Regions from separate parts of the Acidovorax sp. FG42 genome, predicted to be linked through region 2. Evidence: predicted binding sites of a transcription regulator. Region 2 holds the regulator's gene; the other holds the start of a gene.

Region 1 (8,032 bases), on a different contig from region 2:
TTGCCGACGGCACACCCGCCGAGGTGGCGCGCGACCCGCAGGTGATCGAGGCCTATCTGGGTGACGAAATGACCAGCGACACTGCACAAGGAGCCACGGCATGAGCGGCGCACACCTCACAGTGCAGAACCTGACCACCGGCTACCACGGCTTTCAGGTGCTACAGGACCTGTCGCTCGAAGCCCCTCCCGGCATCACCGTCATCGTCGGCCCCAACGGCGCGGGCAAGACCACGCTGCTCAAGGCGCTGGCCGGGCTGCTGCCGCGCACGGGCACCGTGGCGCTGGACGGCACCGATCTGCCCGCGATGAACGCCACCGCCTGCGTGCAGCGCGGCCTGGCGCTGGTGGCCGAGGGCCGCCAGCTGTTCCCGCAAATGACGGTGACCGAGAACCTAGAGCTGGGCGGCTGGCTGGTGCCATCACGGGTGCGGGCCGAGCGGTTGCACCAGGCATTCGAAGACTTCCCGCGCCTCAAGGAACGCGCCACGCAGCTCGCGGGCACCATGAGCGGCGGCGAGCAGCAGATGGTGGCCGTGGCCCGCGCGATGATGAGCGGCCCGCGCCTGTTGATGCTGGACGAGCCCTCGCTGGGCCTGGCGCCGCGCATGGTCGATGAGCTGCTGGCCATCGTGCAGCGCATTGCCGCACAGAGCGTAACGGTGCTCATGGTCGAGCAGAACGTGCGCAAGGCACTGCAGATAGCGCAGCGCGGCTACGTGCTGGAGCGCGGGCGCATCGTGGCGTCTGGCGCTGCCGCTGAACTGCTGCAGTCCGATGTGGTGCGCCAGGCCTATCTCGGCGTGGCCTGAAACCCCTTCCTCCCCCTTTTTCATTTGTTCTTTTTCAGGAGCTTTCATCCATGACTGCCATTTCCATGCTGATCAACGGCGCGCGCGTGCAAGCCACCGGCGGCGCCACGTTTGAGCGCCGCAACCCGCTCGACGGGTCCATCGCCACCACGGCCCCCGCCGCCAGCGTGGCCGATGCCAAGGCCGCTGCCGACGCAGCCGCCAAGGCCTTCCCGGCCTGGTCGGCCCTGGGCCCCAACGCCCGCCGCGCGCTGCTGCTCAAGGCCGCACACGCGCTGGAGGCCCGCACGGCCGACTTTGCGGTGGCCATGGCGGCCGAGACCGGCGCCTCGGGCATGTGGGCCGGTTTCAACGTGCACCTGGCTGCCGGCCTGCTGCAAGAGGCCGCCGCCCTGACCACGCAGATTGCAGGCGAAGTGATTCCGTCCGACGTGCCGGGCAGCCTGGCCATGGGTGTGCGCCAGGCGGCGGGTGTGGTGCTGGGCATTGCACCGTGGAACGCACCCGTCATCCTGGGCGTGCGCGCCATCGCCACGCCACTGGCCTGTGGCAACACGGTGATCCTGAAAGGCTCGGAGCTGTGCCCCGCCACGCACGGCCTCATCATCGAGGCGCTGCAGGAGGCTGGTTTGCCCGCTGGGGTGGTGAACTTTGTGACCAACGCCCCGGCCGATGCGGGTGCTGTGGTCGAGGCCATCGTGGCCCACCCGGCGGTGCGCCGCATCAACTTCACCGGCTCCACCAAGGTGGGCCGCATCATTGCGCAGACCTGCGCCAAGTACCTCAAGCCCGTGGTGCTGGAGCTGGGCGGCAAGGCCCCGCTGCTGGTGCTGGATGACGCAGACATCGACGCCGCCGTGGCGGGCACCGTGTTTGGCGCGTTCGCCAACTCGGGCCAGATCTGCATGTCCACCGAACGCATCATCGTGGACAACGCCGTGGCCGACGAGTTTGTGACCAAGCTGGGCGAGCGCGCCAAGGCCCTGCCCCTGGGCGACCCGCGCAAGGGCCCGGTGGTGCTGGGCTCGGTGGTGGACATGGCCACGGTGCACCGCTGCAACGCCCTCATCGACGACGCACTGGCCAAGGGCGCCAAGCTGGTCTGCGGCGGCAAGAGCGACAGCACACTCATGCAGGCCACCGTGCTGGACCACGTGACGGCCGAGATGGACATTTACCGCGAAGAATCGTTCGGCCCCGTCAAGCCCGTGGTGCGTGTGAACGGTGTGGAAGAAGCCATTGCCTGCGCCAACGACAACGAGTTCGGCCTGTCGTCCGCCGTGTTCAGCCGCGACGTCGCCAAGGCCTGGAACGTGGCCGCGCGCATCGAATCGGGCATCTGCCACGTCAACGGCCCCACGGTGCACGACGAAGGCCAGATGCCGTTTGGTGGCGTGAAGAGTTCGGGCTACGGCCGCTTTGGCGGCATGGCCGGGGTGCGTGAGTTCACCGAACTGCGCTGGATCACAGTGCAGACTACTCCCCGCCACTACCCTTTCTGAAGTTTAAAAAAGATAGCTGCTAGCGCTTTGTGGACAAGCGCTAGCGGTCATTTTCACTCAAATTTCAAACTGTGATCGCATCCAGCGGCCAACGAGGCTTGACGTCAAACGCGTAGTCGGTATTGGCCTGCTGCTGCCCGGCCTGTAGGCGCATCGCAGCAGCCATGGCAATCATGGCGCCGTTGTCGGTGCACAGGTGCAGCTCGGGGTAGTGCACGCGCACCTTGGCTGCGGCGCAGGCGGCGTTGAGCTGGGCGCGCAGGTGCCGGTTGGCGCCCACGCCACCGGCGACCACCACACGCTTCAGGCCGGTCTGCTTGAGGGCGGCCAGGGTTTTCTTCACCAGCACTTCGACAATCGCGGCCTCGGTGCTCGCGGCCAGGTCGGCCTTGCGTGCCTCGAATTCATCGCCCAGCTTCTTGGCCTGTGTGAGCACGGCCGTCTTGAGCCCGGCAAACGAAAAATCCAGATCACCGCTGTGCAACAAAGGCCGTGGCAGCTTGAAGGCCGTGGCACTGCCTTGCTCCGCCAGCCGGGACAGCGCCGGACCACCCGGATAGCCCAACCCCATGAGCTTGGCGGATTTGTCAAACGCCTCGCCCGCCGCATCGTCAATGGTCTCGCCCAGGATCTCATAGCGGCCCACGCCGTCCACACGCATCAGCTGGGTGTGGCCGCCCGAAACGAGCAAAGCCACAAAAGGAAATTCCGGTGGGTCGGCACTGAGGAAGGGCGACAGCAAATGCCCCTCGAGATGGTGCACACCCAGCACCGGCTTGTTGAGCGCCGCACCCAGGGCGCAGGCTACGCCCGCCCCCACCAGCAGCGCGCCGGCCAGACCCGGGCCGCGTGTGTAGGCCACCACATCCACATCGGCCAGCGTCTGCCCGGACTCGGCCAGCACCTCTTTGGCCAGCGGCAGCACACGGCGAATGTGGTCGCGGCTGGCCAGCTCTGGCACCACGCCGCCATAGGCCTGGTGCATCTCGATCTGGCTGTGCAGCGCGTGCGACAGCAGCGTAGGCACGGCATCGCCCGTGGAACGGACCAATGCCACGCCGGTTTCGTCGCACGAAGATTCAATACCCAGGATCAGCAAGCTCATGCCCCGAGTGTAAAACCCGGGGCTGATCCGTCCTTGCAGGCCTGATTACCAGCGGTCCGACCGCATGCGCAGTTCCCAGTTGCCGCTGCGCAGCTCGTACACCCCCACAGCGCCGTAGCGTTGCTCGCCCTTGTCGTCCCAGGTCATGGTGCCGATCACCGGGGCGTAACCGTTGATGCTGTGCAGGGCCTTGGTGATGTCCTTGGGGTCGGCGGACTTGGCTTTCTGGATGGCGGCCGAGAGCACGTAGGTGCTGTCATAGCTGTAGTGGCCGCCGTAGGCCGGGGGCTTCTTGAAAGCGGCGATGTACTTTTCAAGGAAAGGCTTGCCGGTGGTGAACTCCTTGGCTTCCAGCACGGGCGAGGTGGCGTAGAGCCCCTGCACGATGCCCGCGCCCTTGGTCATGTCGGTAGTCTTGATGGTGTCGCCGCCCAGCAGGCTGACCTTGGTGTGGTCTACCTTCTTGAGCGATTCAAGCAGCGCCAGGGCCTGGAAGTCGTTGAGGGTCGAGACGATCACCTCCACGTTGGCGGCCTTGAGTTCACCGGCCAGTTCGTCAAAGGCCACGGTCTTGTCGTCGAACGACTTGCGCACCACCACTTCTTTTTTCTCGGCCTTGAGCTGCGCGGCAGCACCGTCGGCCAGGCCCTTGCCGTAGGGCGTGCCATCGTCCAGCGCGGCGTAGCGATTGGCGCCCAGCTGCGTGGCGGCAAACGAGCCGATGGCGCGCGCCTGCAAGGTGTCGTTGGCCACCATGCGGAACGTGGTCGGGAACCCGAGCTGGGTGAACTTGGGGTTGGTGGAGATGGCGATCTGTGGAATGTCTTTGGCGGCGTAGATGGGGGCCGTCTCGATGCTCACGCCCGAGTTGAGGTGGCCCACCACCGCGACCACGCCCGCATCCACCAGCTGCTGCGCCACAGCCTTGCCGGTGGTGGCGTCGGCCTTGTCGTCCACGGACACGACCTCCAGCGTCACGCGTTTGCCGTCCACGGTGTAGCCGGACTTGTTGAGTTCATCCACCGCCAGCTTCACGCCGTTGAGCAGATCCTGCCCCAGGGCGCCCAGCGGGCCAGAAAGGGGCTGCGCTACACCAATTTTGATGGTGTCCGGCACCTTGCCGCATCCGGTCAGGAGTGCGGCAGTCGCCACTGCGGTCAAGGCCATGCTGGCCGAGAAGCGGCGCCGGTTGATGTGCTTGTTCATGCAAAAAACTCCATTTCAGTGTGACTGTGTGTGCAGATGTATATGCGACGCCCTGCTGGGCGGGCTACCGGGTATGCCCTCCCACGGTGTCAGTATTAGCAACTTTCAGGCCCTGCAACGGGGACCAGTACCGCGAGGCGCAGCGGGCCTGGGGCCGGGATAACCCGGAGCGCAGGGAGTTTGCACGGGCCCGCGGAGGGTGTGCACCACCCCGGCGCACCAATTTGTGGCGTAAAAATTGCTTATCCTCGCCGGTATGAATGAGGCTTTGCGCATCGTGGTGGTGGCCCCGGATCTGGCAGTCGCCGACCCTGACGACGAACACGCCGTGGAACAGGCGGAGCGGTCGCGGGCGCTGCGCATCGGGCTGCTGGAGAACAACTTCAACCTGGTGGCCACGCTGCCCGCCGATGTGTTCCTGAGCGAGCGCATCGCCCAGCTACAGCCCGACCTGATCATCGTGGACGCCGAGAGCGAAGCCCGCGACGCGCTGGAGCATGTGGTGATGGCCACGCGCGACGAGCGCCGCCCCATCGTGATGTTCACCAACGACGAGGACACCTCGCACGTCAAGGATGCCGTGGCTGCGGGCGTGTCTGCCTACATCGTGGCAGGGCTGGCACCCCAGCGCATCCGCCCCATCCTGGACGTGGCCATGGCGCGCTTCCAGCACGAACAGGCGTTGCGTGCCGAGCTGGCCGATGCCAAGACCGAGCTGCGCGACCGCAAGACCATCGACCGCGCCAAGGGCCTACTGATGCAGCGCCAAGGCCTGACCGAACAGGCCGCCTACGAAAAGCTGCGCAAGACGGCCATGGACAAGGGCCTGAAGCTGGTGGATGTGGCGCAGCGCATGCTGGATGTGATGGATCTGCTGGGCTAGAAGCCACGCCCCTTGAGCGGCTGTGCCGCTCCCCTTATTTAGCATCGCTGCGGGCGGACCTTGCCCGGCATCCCTCGCCAGGGCCGCGCCCCATTGCGGCGGCCCCTCCCAGCCCTCCCAAATGGTGCGCCGCACAAAGGCAGTGCGACCACTCTCATCACAACAAGAATATCCCTGCTGCAAGCTCCACAGGCGTGTAGCGCTTATTGATCAACCACAGACAGCTATTTATTCCATAGCATCCAGCGCTCCAACATGGCGCAGCAGGCGCTGGCACGCGCTTTGCATTGCACAGTGCAAGACCAATGCAGGTCTGACCACTGACAGCACTGACCCAACGGCGGGCCGGTGCTGGCGAGGAGCCCCGGACCCGTTCCAGGCTCCACCCAGGACAAAGGCGTCCCCACCCGCTCCCGGCGTTGCTTTGATGCAGCCAGCCAGGCGCGGTGTGAGGACGCCTTTTTTGTTTTTCACGCCACCAGGGATGCCCCATGACCGATCTGTTGAAAACCAGCCTCAACCGCCGCACCGTGCTGCAGGCCGCCACCGTGGGCGCTGTGGGTGTGAGCCCCGCGCTGCGCGCGCTTGTCCACGCAGCGGGCTCCGACGCCCCCGAGAAGAAGGAAGTCAAGATCGGCTTCATCCCGCTGACCGACTGCGCCAGCGTGGTCATGGCTTCGGTGCTGGGCTTCGACAAGAAATACGGCGTGACCATCGTCCCTAACAAGGAAGCCAGTTGGGCCGGCGTGCGCGACAAGCTGGTGAACGGCGAACTGGACTTTGCCCATGTGCTGTACGGCCTGGTCTACGGCGTGCATCTGGGCACCGCCGGCCCCAAGAAGGACATGGCCGTACTGATGAGCCTGAACAACAACGGACAGGCCATCACCTTGTCCAAGGCGCTGGCAGACAAGGGCGCGGTGGATGGCCCATCCCTGGCCAAGCTCATGGCCAGCGAGAAGCGCGAATACACGTTTGCGGGCACCTTCCCCACCGGCACCCACGCGATGTGGATGCACTACTGGCTGGCCGCGGCGGGCATCAACCCGCTGTCGGGCGCCAAGCTCATCACCGTGCCGCCGCCGCAGATGGTGGCCAACATGCGCGTGGGCAACATGGACGGCTTTTGTGTGGGCGAGCCCTGGAACCACCGCGCCATCATGGATGGCATCGGCATCACCGCCAACACCACGCAGGACATCTGGAAGGACCACCCCGAAAAAGTGCTGGGCACCACGGCCGAGTTCGTCAAGAAGTACCCCAACACCACGCGCGCCGTGATGATGGCCGTGCTCGAAGCCAGCCAGTGGATCGATGCCAGCCTCTCCAACAAGATGAAGATGGCCGAAACCGTGGCTGGCAAGGCATATGTGAACACCGGCGTGGACGCCATCAACCAGCGCATCCTGGGCCGCTACCAGAACGGGCTGGGCAAGACCTGGGACGACCCCAACCACATGAAGTTCTTCAACGACGGTGCGGTGAACTTCCCCTACCTGTCGGACGGCATGTGGTTCCTCACGCAGCACAAACGCTGGGGCCTGCTCAAGAGCCACCCCGACTACCTGGCCGTGGCCAAGGAAGTCAACCAGGTCGAGCTGTACAAGTCGGTGGCCAGTGCCATGAAGATCAGCGTGCCCAAGGACGTGCTGCGCACCAGCAAGCTCATCGACGGCGTGGTGTGGGATGGCAAGGACCCCGCCAAGTACGCCGACGGTTTCAAGATCAAGGCCTGACGGCAACCCTGCCCCAGCGCCCGTCCGGCCACCCCGCAAGCAAGCCCTGCACAGGAGAACACCATGGTCAGTGCCGTCTTTCATTCCCCGTTGGATGCAGCCCCCGTGGCCGCACAGAATGCTATGAATACTGTAGCTGCAAGCGCATCATCCACTAGCGCAAGAAGCCAAAAGGCTGCGATATCTGCCCCCAAGGCACCTGCAACGCCCTCCAGCGCGGCCACTGGCCGCGACTGGTCCGCCCTCTCGCGCAGCTTCTGGCTGGCCGTGCTGCCGCCGCTGTGTGGCCTGGGCCTGCTCATCGGCCTGTGGGCGGTGGTCTCCACCACCACGGGCGGCAGCATCCCCAGCCCCAAGGACACCTGGCAGCAGGCGCTGGAGGTGTTCAGCAACCCCTTCTACCGCAACGGCCCCAACGACCAGGGCGTGGGCTGGAACGTGCTGATGAGCCTGCAGCGCGTGGCCATCGGCTTTGGCATGGCGGCACTGGTGGGCATTCCGGCGGGCTTCGTGATCGGGCGCTTCAGCTTTCTGTCGCGCATGTTCAACCCGCTGATCAGCCTGCTGCGCCCTGTGTCGCCCCTGGCCTGGCTGCCGATTGGCCTCTTGGTCTTCAAGGGCGCCAACCCGGCCGCCATCTGGACCATCTTCATCTGCTCCATCTGGCCCATGATCATCAACACCGCCGTGGGCGTGCAGCGCGTGCCGCAGGACTACATGAACGTGGCGCGCGTGCTAAACCTGAGCGAATGGAAGATCGCCACCAAGATCCTCTTCCCCGCCGTGCTG
Region 2 (8,032 bases):
TTGCTCGCTGCGCTCGCAGCCGAGCTGGAAAACCTGTCCCCCGGCGCTGGCGCCAAGGCAGCCTTTGAATCTCCCAAGGTGGCGGCCCATGGCGACTTCGCCTGCACTGCGGCCATGCAGCTGGCCAAGCCGCTCAAGCTCAACCCCCGCGCTCTGGGCGAGCAGCTCAAGGCCGCGCTCGAAGCCACGCCTGCTTTTCAACGCTGGGTGTCCGCCATTGAAATTGCGGGTCCGGGCTTTCTGAACATCCGCCTCCAACCTGCCGCCAAGCAACAAGTGGTGCGTGAGGTGCTGACGGCCGGTGAACATTTCGGCTATCAGGCCAGCAACGGCCAGCAGGTGCTGGTCGAGTTCGTGTCGGCCAACCCCACGGGTCCGCTGCACGTGGGCCACGGCCGCCAGGCCGCGCTGGGCGATGCGATTTGCAACCTGTTCAGCACCCAGGGCTGGAAGGTGCACCGCGAGTTCTATTACAACGATGCGGGCGTACAGATCGACACGCTGACCAAGAGCACGCAGCTGCGCGCCAAGGGTTTCAAGCCCGGCGACGACTGCTGGCCCACCGACAGCGACAACCCGCTGGCCAAGAACTTCTACAACGGCGACTACATCGCCGACATTGCCGAGGCCTTCAAGGCCAAGGCCACCGTGAAGGCTGACGACCGCGAGTTCACGGCCAACGGCGATGTGGAGGACTACGACAATATCCGCCAGTTTGCCGTGGCCTACCTGCGCAACGAGCAGGACAAGGACCTGCAGGCCTTCAACCTCCAGTTCGACGAGTACTACCTCGAATCCAGCCTGTACACCAGCGGCCGCGTCGAGGCCACGGTGAACAAGCTCATCGCCAACGGCAAGACCTACGAGCAGGACGGCGCGCTGTGGCTCAAGAGCACGGACTACGGCGACGACAAGGACCGCGTCATGCGCAAGCAGGACGGCACCTACACCTACTTCGTGCCCGACGTGGCCTACCACATTGCCAAGTGGGAGCGGGGCTTCACCAAGGTCGTCAACATCCAGGGCACAGACCACCACGGCACCATTGCACGCGTGCGCGCCGGCCTGCAGGCGGCCGATGTGGGCATCCCCAAGGGCTACCCCGACTACGTGCTGCACACCATGGTGCGCGTGGTCAAGGGCGGCGAAGAGGTCAAGATCAGCAAGCGCGCGGGCAGCTACGTTACGCTGCGCGATCTGATCGAGTGGACCAGCAAGGATGCGGTGCGCTTCTTCCTGCTGTCTCGCAAGCCCGACACCGAGTACACCTTCGACGTGGACCTGGCCGTGGCACAGAACAACGACAACCCCGTGTACTACGTGCAGTACGCGCATGCCCGCATCCAGTCGGTGCTGCGTGCGTGGCAAGAGGCGGGCGGTGGTGATGTGGCTTCGCTCAAGGATGTGGACCTGTCCGCCCTCGAAGGCCCGCAGGCCCAGGCGCTGATGCTGCAACTGGCTAAGTACCCCGAGATGCTCACCGCCGCCGCCGACGGTGAGGCGCCACACGATGTGACCTTCTACCTGCGCGACCTGGCCGCCAGCTACCACAGCTATTACGATGCCGAGCGCATCCTCGTGGACGACGAGGCCGTGAAGAAGGCGCGCCTGGCGCTGGTCGCTGCCACCGCCCAGGTATTGCACAATGGCCTGGCCGTGCTGGGCGTGTCGGCCCCAGCCAGAATGTAAGCAGTTACTACCAATATGAAAAAGCAACAGACTGGCGGGACCATTGTCGGCTTCATCGTCGGGGTCATCGTGGGCCTGGGCGCGGCGCTTGCCGTGGCCGTGTACGTGACCAAGGTGCCGGTGCCCTTCCTGAACAAGGGCAATGGCCGCGGTGCCGACCTGGACGCAGCGGAGTCCCAGAAAAACAAGAACTGGGACCCGAACTCGCCGCTGTATGGCAAGAACCCGGCCCGCCCTGCGGCGCCAGCGGTGGCGGCAGCCGCGTCAGCCCCTGCATCGGCTCCCGCCCCTGAGGTGCGCGCCGCAGCCTCTTCGGCCAAGCCTGCCGCGAGCAAGCCAGACGCTAAAGCCGAGGCCAAGGCAGAGAGCAAGCCGGGTGCCGACCCGCTGGGCGACTTGGCCGTGGCCAAGGCAGCCGCCAAGGGCAGCGTGGACCCGTTTGACTACTTTGTGCAGGCTGGTGCCTTCCGCACCCAGGCCGACGCCGACGCCCAGCGCGCCAAGCTGGCCATGCTGGGCTGGGAGGCCCGGGTGAGCGAGCGTGAGCAAAATGGCCGGGCGGTGTTCCGGGTGCGCATCGGCCCCTTCACCAAACGGGACGATGCCGAGGTGCTCAAAGAGAAACTCGACGGCGCCGGGCTGGAATCGGCGCTCGTGCGCGTGCAGCGCTGAAGCGCTTGCAAAAACGGCGCCACCGCCAGGGCTGAACTTTTTGTAAAGGGATGTCTCACATCCCGCATACCTGAACCAGGAGAGTCTTTGTCATGAAACGCCGTGAGTTTTCTTTGTCCGCCGCCTCGGCGGTTGCCGCTTCTGCCCTGACGCTGCCAGTGGCCAACCCCGCCATGGCGCAAGCCCGCCAGTTCAAGGAGGGCAAGGACTTCAAGCGGCTGGACAAGCCCGTCGCCCCAGACGCCCCCGCTGGCAAGGTCGATGTGATCGAGTTCTTCTGGTACAGCTGCCCCCACTGCAACGCCTTCGAGCCCACACTGGACGCTTGGGTCAAGGCCGCGCCCAAGGACCTCTCCATCCGCCGTGTGCCCGTGGCATTCAACGCCAGCTTCGTGCCCCAGCAAAAGCTGTTCTATACGCTTGAAGGCATGGGCAAGCTCGAAGCCCTGCATGCCAAGGTCTTCCGTGCCATCCATGTGGAAAAGGCCAAGCTCGCCAAGGACGACGAAATCCTGGCCTGGGTGACCCAGCAGGGCGTGGACGTGGCCAAGTTCAAGGAGGTCTACGGCTCCTTCAGCGTGGCCAATCAGGTGCGTCGCGCCTCTCAGCTGCAGGATTCGTACGGTGTCGAAGGCGTGCCATCCATGGGTGTGGCGGGCAAGTACTACACCGACGGCACGATGGCCGGCAGCATGCAGACCGTGCTGCAGGTGGTCGAATACCTGGCCGCTACGGCACGCAAAGCCTGACCAGCGGCCGACCCTGTCGGCAAGCTGTCCCAAAGGCCCGCGGATGCGGGCTTTTTTTTCGGGGTGGGTACCATCGGGTGGCTACAATCATTGCAAGATTCGTGCCCTATGACCCACCGCCTACTCCCCCTCCTTGTGCTCGCAGCCCTGACCGGCCTTGCGGGCATGGCACATGCCGAAAAGGCAGACCGTGCCAAGCCCATGAACATCGAGGCCGACGCCCTGCGGCACGATGAACTCAAGCAGACCAGCGTGTTCTCGGGCCGCGTGGTGATGACCAAGGGCACCATCGTGCTGCGCGGCGCGCGGCTGGATGTGCGCCAGGACGCCGACGGCTACCAGTACGGCGTGGTCACGGCCGAGGCAGGCAAACGGGCGTTCTTCCGACAGAAGCGCGACACCGTGGCCGGAGCGCCTGACGAGTTCATCGAAGGCGAAAGCGAAGTCATCGAATACGACGGCAAGGCCGACAACGTGCGCTTCATCACCCGCGCCGAACTGCGCCGCTACCGTGGATCGGTACTGAACGACGAGATCACCGGCGCCGTGATCGTCTACAACAACCTCACCGACGTGTTCACCGTCGATGGCCAGAAGGCGCCTGCGTCTTCGGCTGCGGCCGGCGACACCCCTGCGCCCGGTGGCCGTGTGCGTGCCGTGCTGGCACCCAAGGACCCGCCGCCCGGCGCTGCAGCCCCCGCCAAGGCGCCCGAGTCGCCCGCACCGGCGCTGCGCCCCAGCAACACCCTTGGCGGCGGCGCCAAGTGAGCGGGCCCGTGGTGAGTACTGGTCCCGAGACCCCGGCGACCCCTGCGAACAGCCGCCTGGGGCCCGATTCGCAGTCGGGCAGCCGCCTGGAGGTGCAGCACCTGGCCAAGTCCTATGGCAGCCGCAAGGTCGTCAAGGACGTGTCCCTGGAGGTGCAAAAAGGCGAAGTCGTGGGTTTGCTGGGCCCCAATGGCGCGGGCAAGACCACTTCGTTCTACATGATCGTGGGCCTGGTGCGCAGCGATGCGGGTGACATCCGTATCGACGGCCAGTCCGTGGCCCACATGCCCATCCATCGCCGGTCGCGCCTGGGGCTGTCGTACCTGCCGCAAGAAGCCTCCATCTTCCGCAAGCTCACCGTCGAAGAAAACGTGCGCGCCGTGCTGGAACTGCAGCGCGCCGATGACGGCCAGCCGCTGTCGCGCGATGCCATCGAAGAGCGCCTGACGGCCCTGCTGCAAGAGCTGCGCGTGGACCACCTGCGGGCTTCACCTGCACTGGCGCTGTCTGGCGGCGAGCGCCGCCGCGTCGAGATTGCGCGTGCCCTGGCCACCCAGCCGCGTTTCATCCTGCTGGACGAGCCCTTTGCGGGCATCGACCCCATCGCCGTGATCGAGATCCAGCGCATCATTGGCTTCTTGAAGGCGCGCGGCATCGGCGTGCTCATCACCGACCACAACGTGCGCGAGACCCTGGGCATTTGCGACCACGCCTTCATCATCAGCGACGGCCGTGTGCTGGCGCAGGGTACGCCGTCCGAGATCGTGGACAACGCCGAAGTACGCCGCGTGTACCTGGGCGAGCATTTCCGCATGTGATGAAGCCTGGACTGTCGCTGCGCGTCTCGCAGCACCTTGCATTGACCCCTCAGCTCCAGCAGTCCATCCGACTGCTGCAGTTGTCCACGCTCGAACTCTCGCAGGAAGTCGAGCAGATGCTCGACGAAAACCCGTTCCTCGAACGCAATGCGGACGAAGCCCCGCGCGAGGAATTTGGCCTGGAAGCCGCCGACACGCCCGCCCAGGCCGACGACTACAGCGCAGATGATGCTATGTTTTCAGGAGCTTCTGGCGCAAGCAGTACTGGCGCTGACAGCCAAAACGACGCTGAAATCTCCGGGGGGGGCTCGGACGAGCCCGACTGGAGCGGCGACGGCACCGTCGAGATGGCGCCCAACGATGCCGAGTGGGGCGGCGACGCCCCAGCGCGCACCCGCAACGACGCGGAAGGCGACGAGGCCGATGCCACCGAGCTGGCCCGATCGCACGAGTCGCTGACGGCCTTTTTGCACCGCCAGGCGCTGTCGCTGCGCCTGTCCGAAGTAGACACGGCCGCGCTGCGTTTTCTCATCGAATCGCTGAACGACGACGGCTACCTCGAAGAGCCGCTGGAAGAACTCGCCATCAGCCTCGCCGGGCCCGACGACCTGGAACAGATCGAAGAGCTGGTGCACCGCTTCACGGTGGCCCAGCGCCTGCTGCAAAGTCTGGAGCCTGTGGGCGTGGGCGCGCGCAATCTGTCCGAATGCCTGACGCTGCAGCTCGCGGCGTTGGCGGCCGACGAAGACAGCGACGCCGACCCCGAGACCGTGCAGACCGCTCTGCGCATCTGCCAGCAGCCGCTGGAGATGCTGGCGCGCCGGGACATCCGCCGCCTGACGCAGCTGTGCAGCGAAGGCGGCGTGGCTGGAGAAGAGCGCACCCGCGCTGCCATGGCACTCATCGCCCGCCTGGAACCACGCCCGGGCCGCAAGTTTGCCGACGTGGAGCGCAACATCATCGTGCCCGACGTCATCGTGCGCAAAGCCGGTCGCGCCAATGGCAGCGGCCAGCAGAACTTCATCGTGCAGCTCAACCCCGACGTGATGCCCCGCCTGCGCGTGCACGACATCTACGCAGGCGCCCTGCGCGGCCACAAGGGCGGCGAAGGCCACCAGGGCATGCAGCAGCGCCTGCAGGAGGCGCGCTGGTTCATCAAGAACATCCAGCAGCGCTTTGACACCATCCTGCGCGTCTCGCGCGCCATCGTCGAGCGGCAAAAGAACTTCTTCACCCACGGCGAACTGGCCATGCGCCCGCTGGTGCTGCGCGACATTGCCGACGAACTGGGCCTGCACGAGTCCACCATCAGCCGCGTCACCACCGCCAAGTACATGGCCACGCCGATCGGCACCTACGAGCTGAAGTATTTCTTTGGCTCGGGCCTGGGCACCGAAACGGGCGGCAACGCGTCCAGCACGGCGGTGCGCGCACTGATCAAGCAGTTCGTGTCGGCGGAGAACCCCGCCAAGCCGCTGTCCGACAGCCAGATCGCCGAGATGCTCAAGGAGCAGGGCATCGAATGCGCCCGCCGCACCGTGGCCAAGTACCGCGAGGCGCTCAAGATCGCGCCAGCGAATCTGCGCAAGGCGTTGTAGCCGCCTCGGCAGCTGGCGCACGGCGCGCCTGCGATGCCGTACCTTTTCTGTTGTTTCCGTATTACCTACCGCAGCCCACCATGGCCCGCATCGTCTTTGACCTCCCCGCGCACTTCGGCTTTGCCACCGAGCTGCAGATCTACATCAGCCACGTGAACCAGGGCGGGCACCTGGACAACGCGCAGTTGCTCAGCCTGGTGTCCGAAGCGCGCGTGCGCTTCTTCCAGTCGCTGGGCTACCCCGAGGCCGATGTGGGCGGCCTGTCCATCGTGGTGGGCGACATCGTGGCGCAGTACAAGTCCGAAGGCTTCCATGGCGAAACCATGCGGGTGGAGATGGCGCCCGCAGACTTCAACCGCTACGGCTTTGACTTGGTGTTCTGCATGACCGAAAAGGCCTCCGGCCGTGAAGTGGCGCGCGGCAAGATTGGCATCGTCTTCATCGGTAAGGCCAGCCGCAAGGTCGCCCCCATCCCGGACTCCATCCGCCAGCTGCTGCTGGCCTGCGCGGGAACGCCGGATTCCCACGCATTGTCTGAGCGCGTATCCTCCCCATTGACATGAACCAACTCCAACTTTTTCTCCCCTGCGCCGCAGGCGTCGAGGGCTTTCTGGCCGACGAGGTGCATGGCATCACCGGCCTCACGGGGCAAGACCTGCTGGTGGGCCGGGGTGGTGTGCTGCTGCGCGCCTCGTGGCGCCAGGCCATGCAGCTCAACCTGCACAGCCGCTTGGCCCAGCGCGTACTGGTGCAATTGGCCCACCGCCCGTACCGGTCTGAGAACGACCTCTACAACATGGCCAGCGATGTGGCCTGGGAGATCTGGTTCACCACGCGCCAGACCTTCAAGGTCGAAGTGACGGCCCAGCACAGCCCGCTGCAGAGCCTGAACTTCGCGGGCCTCAAGGTGAAAGACGCCGTGGCCGACCGCTTCCGCCACAAAAGCGGCGTGCGCCCCGATGTGAACACCCAGTGGCCCGACGTGCGCATCCACCTGCACCTGACCACCGACGAAGCCACGATCTACATCGACACCTCCGGCGAGCCGCTGTTCAAGCGCGGCTGGCGCGAAGACAAGGGCGACGCCCCGCTCAAGGAAACCCTGGCCGCCGCCATGATCGCCGCCAGCGGCTGGGACCCGCACGGCGACAACCCCCAGCCCCTGTACGACCCCTGCTGCGGCAGCGGCACCATCGTGGTCGAGGCTGCGCAGATCGCCTGCCGCATCCCGGCGGGCATGCTGCGTCGCTTCGCGTTTGAAAAGCTGCTGCCCTTCCAGGCGCACGTTTGGTCTGCTATCAAAAACGAAGCTGAAGGCGCAATATGTACTAGCGCTGTACCCATATTTGGCAGTGATGTGGCCTTCCGTATGGTCGATTTTGCGCAGCGCAACGCCGAGCGCGCAGGTGTGGCCCAGGCCGTGCAGCTGCGCGGTGGCGACGCCCTGCAGCGCATGCCGCCCTGCGAGCAGCCCGGCGTGATGCTGCTGAACCCGCCCTACGGCGAGCGCATTGCCGCAGCCGGTACCGCAGGCCGCAATGCCAGCGAACGCGCGGCCGACCGCGCCCAGGGCCTGGCTGTGGGCCGCGAAGAGGCGCAGACCGAAGACGGCGGCGAGTTCTTCAGCCAGCTGGCTACGCACTGGAAGAAGAACTACAGCGGCTGGACGGCCTGGATGCTCACGCCCGACCTGAAACTGCCCGGCAAGATGCGCCTGAAGGAATCGCGCCGCGTGCCC

What was found. Region 2 encodes sigma-54, which starts transcription at its own class of promoters, with help from an activator protein. Its sites were predicted from a motif close to TGGCANGNAANCTGCTTT; they were not measured.
Region 1: the regulator sigma-54 is predicted to act here: its motif matches at 5,779-5,796, upstream of ACODSM_RS08420 (CmpA/NrtA family ABC transporter substrate-binding protein).

Annotation. Positions count from the first base shown of each region.
Region 1 is NZ_JBMDJM010000006.1:54,925-62,956, reverse strand. It holds gene ACODSM_RS08450 (ABC transporter ATP-binding protein) at 1-104, shown strand, start outside; gene ACODSM_RS08445 (ABC transporter ATP-binding protein) at 101-811, shown strand; gene ACODSM_RS08440 (aldehyde dehydrogenase) at 862-2,313, shown strand; gene tsaD (tRNA (adenosine(37)-N6)-threonylcarbamoyltransferase complex transferase subunit TsaD) at 2,378-3,418, opposite strand; gene ACODSM_RS08430 (branched-chain amino acid ABC transporter substrate-binding protein) at 3,464-4,624, opposite strand; gene ACODSM_RS08425 (ANTAR domain-containing response regulator) at 4,881-5,507, shown strand; gene ACODSM_RS08420 (CmpA/NrtA family ABC transporter substrate-binding protein) at 5,999-7,243, shown strand; gene ntrB (nitrate ABC transporter permease) at 7,307-8,032, shown strand, end outside.
Region 2 is NZ_JBMDJM010000004.1:15,697-23,728, forward strand. It holds gene argS (arginine--tRNA ligase) at 1-1,689, shown strand, start outside; gene ACODSM_RS05900 (SPOR domain-containing protein) at 1,705-2,361, shown strand; gene ACODSM_RS05905 (thiol:disulfide interchange protein DsbA/DsbL) at 2,454-3,110, shown strand; gene lptA (lipopolysaccharide transport periplasmic protein LptA) at 3,219-3,878, shown strand; gene lptB (LPS export ABC transporter ATP-binding protein) at 3,935-4,696, shown strand; gene ACODSM_RS05920 (RNA polymerase factor sigma-54) at 4,696-6,294, shown strand; gene ACODSM_RS05925 (acyl-CoA thioesterase) at 6,375-6,857, shown strand; gene ACODSM_RS05930 (THUMP domain-containing class I SAM-dependent RNA methyltransferase) at 6,854-8,032, shown strand, end outside.